2 linked regions of the Spirosoma aureum genome follow. Each later gene encodes a partner of the first gene's protein in a complex. Links are inferred from orthologs where the notes say so. Each region holds a gene or a part of one and is shown in the gene's direction. Other genes may lie near its edges. The genes, in order: G8759_RS27170 and G8759_RS33830.

Region 1 (3,467 bases):
TCCCGTTGCCTAATAATGGCATAATAAAGGATTGTTACTATTCCTTTTTTTGCTTATCTTTAAGAACGTTTACGCTTCTTCATTCCGACTCGCTTCACTTGCCTTGGGCATGAACCGGTCAGTAAAATCGCTCTTTTATTTTTTTTAGCATAGCTCTCCTACCGGGTATTGTTAAGTCGCTAAGCATTACGGCTTAACAATTTCTTAACCTGTCTGGTAGAGTTGCACGTTTCAATGAATTGCGAAAACACCCGAACCTTCGGGGTTGCTTTTCCGTCTATTTCAATAGAACTTTAAAACTCCGGCCCAATTTAGCCTCGGTTGAACAAAATGGTTTTATGCTCCTGGTTACTTCTGTGTTCTCCTCATTGGAATCATACGTGTCAATCTTAGCTTAAGTGAAACCACTGAGTCGGTGTTTTTAATTGCATTCAACATTTTTTACTATATAAAAACTAACCCAAACGCTCATGTACGTAATCAAACGTGACGGACGCCGGGAGTCGGTCAAGTTCGACAAGATTACCGCCAGGATCGAAAAACTGTGCTACGGCCTTGATCCGGCTTATGTTCAGCCTGTTGAGGTCGCCATGAAAGTGGTTAACGGTCTCTACGATGGTGTAAAAACCACCGAGCTGGACAATTTAGCCGCCGAAACAGCCGCTTCGATGACCACAAAGCACCCCGATTATGCCATTCTGGCCGCTCGGATTGCTATTTCGAACCTGCATAAAGAGACGAACAAATCGTTCTCCGGAACCATCAAACGGCTATATACGTATGAAGACTCTAAAACCGGCGAAAATGCAGCACTGATTTCGAAAGAGGTTTATGAGGTTGTACGCCAACATGCAGCTCTGCTCGACTCAACGATCATCTACGATCGGGATTATGGCTATGATTATTTCGGCTACAAAACCCTCGAAAAATCGTATCTGCTGAAAATCGACGGTCGCATTGCCGAACGTCCGCAGCATATGCTGATGCGCGTAGCTGTGGGTATTCACATGGAGGATATCGATGCGGCTATTGAGACCTATAACCTACTGAGTGAGAAGTGGTTTACGCACGCAACGCCAACGCTGTTCAACGCCGGAACACCAAAGCCACAGATGTCGAGTTGCTTCCTGTTGACGATGAAGGATGATTCCATCGACGGGATCTACGATACATTGAAGCAAACCGCCAAGATTTCGCAGTCGGCGGGTGGTATTGGGTTAAGTATCCATAATGTTCGTGCTACAGGAACGTATATCAAAGGCACTAACGGAACATCCAACGGGATTGTGCCGATGTTGCGCGTATTTAACGATACAGCCCGCTACGTAGATCAGGGGGGCGGCAAACGTAAAGGTTCGTTTGCTGTCTATCTGGAACCCTGGCACGCTGATATTTATGACTTCCTCGATCTGAAAAAGAATTCGGGTAAGGAAGAAAACCGTGCCCGCGACCTGTTCTACGCTCTCTGGACGCCCGATCTGTTTATGAAACGGGTAGAAGACAATGACGTTTGGTCGCTGTTCTGCCCGCACGAGTGCCCCGGTCTGGCCGATTGCTATGGCGACGAATTTGAAGCGTTGTATACGCGCTACGAACGCGAAGGTCGTGCCCGTCGGACAATAAAGGCACAAGATTTGTGGTACAAGATTTTGGAGTCTCAGACCGAGACTGGCACGCCTTATATGCTATACAAGGATGCTGCCAACAAAAAATCGAACCAGAAAAACCTCGGTACCATCAAGTCGTCAAACCTGTGTACCGAAATCATCGAGTACACCGCTCCCGACGAAGTAGCGGTTTGTAATCTGGCGTCGATTGCCCTGCCGAAGTTTATCAAACGTGATCCGGATGGTGTAATGCGGTTCGATCACCAGAAACTATATGAGGTTACGAAAACGGCCACGCGCAATCTCAACAAGATCATCGACATCAACTACTACCCAGTTGAAGAAGCGCGTCGGAGCAACATGCGTCACCGGCCGATTGGGTTGGGCGTACAGGGGTTGGCCGATGCATTCATCATGCTGCGGATGCCGTTTGAGTCGGATGAAGCGCGTCGCCTGAACGAAGACATTTTCGAAACGATCTATTTCGGTGCTATGACTTCTTCGATGGAGCAAGCTAAAGAATACGGTCCGTATGAAACCTGGAAAGGTTCACCGATTTCGCAGGGGCAGTTCCAGTTCGATATGTGGGGTGTAAAACCTAAATCAGGACGCTGGGATTGGGAAAGTCTGCGCAAAGAGGTTGTCGAACATGGTGTTCGGAACTCGCTGCTGCTGGCGCCAATGCCGACCGCATCGACCTCACAGATTCTGGGCAACAACGAGTGCTTCGAACCATATACGAGTAATATCTATACGCGTCGCGTGTTGTCGGGTGAGTTTGTCGTGGTCAACAAGCACCTATTGAAAGATCTCGTGAAACTAGGTCTGTGGAATGATGCGATGAAGAATAACCTGATTCTGGCTAACGGCTCGATCCAGGCTATTCCGAACATACCGCAGCATATCAAAGATCTCTATAAAACGGTTTGGGAGATCAAGCAGAAGCATATCATCGATATGGCTGCCGATCGGGGTGCGTACATTTGCCAGTCACAATCGCTGAACATCCACATTCAGGATTCGAACTTCGGCAAACTGACATCGATGCACTTCTATGCCTGGAAGGCGGGTCTGAAAACGGGTATGTATTACCTGCGGACGAAGGCTGCTGCCGATGCGGTGAAGTTCACGGTTGTTCAACCACAAGCCGAGCCACAACTGGAGCCCGTAATGGCCGAAGCGGTAACCGTCGAAAAACCTCTCGATTACGTACAATACGCTAAAGAGCACGCTCAGAACACAACGCCTACACCCGTACCGATGGTGACGGATCTCGAACAGCAGTATGCGGCCATGACCTGCTCACTGGATGATCCGGAAGGTTGTGAGATGTGTGGCTCATAAGAGTCTGATTTGATAAACTAATAACCTATAGCGCCCGGCTGTGTTCGACATGGCCGGGCGTTTTGGCGATAAATCTTTTTTAAGTCTGATGGAGACCTTTAGCTACTGGTATCAATCAATGGCTATCGATACTATTCCATTAAATCAAGGTGACCTGAACGTCTCATTTTCTAAAGGCTGCCTAATAGCGGCTTAAGATCCAGTTTGTCATTCAGTTGCTGTTGCTGCTGGATGAGTTTCGCTTTCAGTTTCTTCATAATTGGTTGACTGGAGGGAAGCTGGGCGATGTCCTTCCTTTCTTCAGGATCGTCTTTCAGATTGAACAATAGCATTTTCCGGGCAGCCGGATACACAATCAGTTTATACTGTTCTGAGCTTACCATCCGCTGAAGGTCGGTGTAGCATCCATAAATACTTGGATAGTTGCCAGGAGCGGTATCGCTTTTTAGCTGTGGCAGCAGGCTGTTGAAGAAAATCCGTGATTGCTTTTCTATGCCCGCCAACTCTAATGACGTA
Region 2 (3,199 bases), 1.6 Mb from region 1 along the record:
CTTAGACGCCACCAAAACAGGCTCTTTCTGTGGGTAAATACATTATCGTGTTTTGTGGAAGAGAAACCACAAAATGCCCCAACCGATACGACCATAATTCCCCACTTTGCTAAACTGGCCGATATGGCATAAAAGTGCGATAATGTAGCTTCATCACGTCAAAACGGCATTAATTGGCCCGAAAACAAACTATCCATGCTGACAGCCTGGCATAAATAAAGGTGATTAAACCCTTAGGCACGAGGTTTGTCTATAAATCAGTACTTGGACAGTAAATAGCAACTCCTATGAAAGCGATAGAGAATGTATTTCAGGGAACGGGCGGTCAGGTCGATTTGCTCAATACCCTCTACGGTGGTTCGAGCCAAACGACGATGAAAGTTGAGCGTGAGGACGAACGGCTTATTATAAAATTGTCAGCTCCGGGGGTCAGTGCAAATTCGTTTAATGTATTGATCGAAGGAAGTAAACTTGTTTTATATACCCTGTTGGTTAGTACATCGACTCGGAAGGACGAAGAAGGTAACAGCCAGCGACTGGCAGTGCCTATGTTTTTGCGGGTTCTTGACATTCCATCGTTTGTAAATGCCGATCAGATCGAAGCCGTTCACGAACACGGTCAGGTTATGGTGATGTTACCCTTTAAAGACGAAGAACATCTTCACCGCCGGATTGATATCAAAGACTTATTTTAAAGTGCCTTTTTTTCCTGTCCGGGGCTCTGAGCGGCCCTGTAGCCTATAGATCAGAATGCGGGTCGCTTCTACGGAAGTGACCTTTTTTTTGTCGTTCAGTTTCAGTCTGGTAGCACACAGATGCCCGCCAATTCATTGAAAATCAGGGATACAGATTTTAGTAGAACTATTTCAAGAACTTACTCAACCGTTATTTGCCCAACGTGCTGATTGCGTTCTGTTTACCAAAAACCATCATTTATCAGACTTATAATCATTGGATAAACTGGCTTGCAGAAGTGCCCCAAACGGTTAATTTTGTTGGAACGATATAGTCAATTGGTTTCTTCATAAGCCAGTTCTGCCCGACTGGTAAAAATCATATAAACTGCAAGCCCATTATGGTACAAAACGATGTAATCGAACCGATTTTACAGGAAGACAAAGGCCGATTTGTGCTGTTCCCGATTGAACACTGGGATATTTGGGAATACTATAAAACCCACCAGGCATCGTTCTGGACAGCCGAAGAAATTGATCTTGGCCAGGACATGAAAGACTGGAACAGTCTGAACGATGGCGAACGACATTTCATTTCGCACGTTCTGGCGTTTTTTGCTGCTTCCGATGGAATCGTAAACGAAAACCTCGCCGTTAATTTTTTGTCGGAGGTACAATATGCCGAAGCTAAATGTTTTTATGGCTTTCAGGTCATGATGGAGAACATCCACTCCGAAACGTATTCGTTGCTGATTGACACCTACATTAAAGATGCGGCCGAAAAAGACCGCCTGTTGAATGCCATTGACACCATTCCATGCGTTCAGAAAAAAGCTGAATGGGCGTTGCGATGGATTGATAACGGGAGCTTTGCCGAGCGACTGATTGCTTTCGCAGCGGTTGAAGGTATTTTCTTCTCGGGGTCGTTCTGCTCGATCTACTGGCTCAAAAAGCGTGGCCTGATGCCCGGCTTAACTTTCTCAAACGAGTTGATTTCCCGCGATGAAGGACTACACCGCGATTTTGCGTGTTTGCTCTATACCGATCATATCCAGCATAAACTGCCTGAATCGCAGATTTACGACATTATCCGCAATGCCGTTGAAATCGAGCAGGAGTTTGTTGTTGATGCTTTGCCCGTGTCACTAATTGGAATGAATGCCGATCTGATGAAGCAATACATTGCTTTCGTTGCCGATCACCTGCTGGTTACACTGGGCTTGCGTAAACTCTATGACGTATCGAACCCATTCGATTTCATGGACATGATTTCATTACAGGGTAAAACGAACTTCTTCGAAAAGCGAGTTGGCGAATACCAGCGGGGTGAAGTAATGGCCAAATTTAAAGCGGCCAAAGCCAGTGCTACCCAATCGCAGGATTCCGGAAATCCGACACCAGTGGCTGTTATCGAAGAACCTAAAGGAATTACATTCGATGCCGATTTTTAGATACATAAAGCGATACGATCCGTTATAGACTATAAATAATCGCTTCGTTAGATAGAAAGTCCCGCTATAATTGATGATTATAGCGGGACTTTCTATTTTAGGGGTTTATCCGACTTGTTACTTATCCCTTGTTTATGAATCGATTAGATGTTATTCAGGCCTTGATGCGCCAGAAAGACTTAAAAAACTACCTTGAAATTGGTGTTGAAAACGGGCATATTTTTTTCCGGATCAAGAGTTCGTTTAAAGTCGCTGTGGATCCGAATTTTATGTTTGATACCAGCCGCCGGATCGGCAAAACGCTGATCAATCCGTATAACCTGACCAATCAGTATTTCGAGAAAACCAGCGATGATTTCTTTGCGCAGGACGCCCCCAGCGTTTTTTCTCAGAAAAAAATTCAGTTGGCTTTGGTCGATGGCATGCACGAATATCAGTTTGCCCTGCGTGATGTAGAAAACACGCTCAACTACATGGGAAACGAAGGCGTTATCATTATGCACGACTGCAATCCACAGACGCAGGGGGCAGCGGGGCGTTTTGAGGATTGGGAAACCGGCGAATGGAACGGCGATGTCTGGAAGACGGTCATTCACCTGCGAAGCCAGCGCCCCGATCTAAATGTGTTCGTTCTTGATTGCGATCAGGGTCTGGGTATTGTTACCCGAAAACAGGCTGGAGACGCAGGGCCGCCGTCTGTAGCTCTGGAGCCTGCACCGGTCTTTGCGCCCGCGGATATTAATGCATTAACGTACGATAGTCTGGTTAAAAATCGAAATAAATGGCTTGATTTAAAGCCAGCCAGCTTTTTCTACGACTATTTCGGTCTTCAAAAATAAATACGCCGATCGTTGTCGATTCCTTACCGAATAACCTGACGGTATCGCAAACTTTCACGCATTGGGCTGCCGCGCCAGATGAACCCGGCCAGTCGGGCGTATATCCAGTTACGGCGGAATTTGCGACCGTTTTTGATGAAATAATAAGCCCTGAATAAAGCTCGTTCGGTCCAGGAGTGGTATTTCCGGAAGTAATAAAAGAGCGAAATGTAGTATTCTTTTTCGACGTCGTAGC

Evidence for each region.
Region 2: the proteins of G8759_RS27170 (region 1) and G8759_RS33830 are in contact, whole or in part, in a solved structure (PDB 1R1R), measured with the Escherichia coli proteins. The link is inferred for Spirosoma aureum from one-to-one orthologs.

Annotation. Positions count from the first base shown.
Region 1 is NZ_CP050063.1:6,842,867-6,846,333, reverse strand. Bases 76-3,210 are described here. They hold G8759_RS27170 (ribonucleoside-diphosphate reductase subunit alpha), read left to right. Parts: upstream 76-470; coding sequence 471-2,951; downstream 2,952-3,210. Other genes in these bases: G8759_RS27165 (sulfatase-like hydrolase/transferase), read right to left, coding at 3,122-3,210. Also shown: more of G8759_RS27165, read right to left, coding at 3,211-3,467. UniProt on the Escherichia coli protein: Provides the precursors necessary for DNA synthesis. Catalyzes the biosynthesis of deoxyribonucleotides from the corresponding ribonucleotides.
Region 2 is NZ_CP050063.1:8,452,077-8,455,275, reverse strand. What follows is about bases 234-3,100. They hold G8759_RS33830 (ribonucleotide-diphosphate reductase subunit beta), read left to right. Parts: upstream 234-1,075; coding sequence 1,076-2,125; downstream 2,126-3,100. Other genes in these bases: G8759_RS33820 (glycosyltransferase family 2 protein), read right to left, coding at 2,988-3,100; G8759_RS33825 (class I SAM-dependent methyltransferase), read left to right, coding at 2,260-2,964; G8759_RS33835 (Hsp20/alpha crystallin family protein), read left to right, coding at 288-695. Also shown: more of G8759_RS33820, read right to left, coding at 3,101-3,199.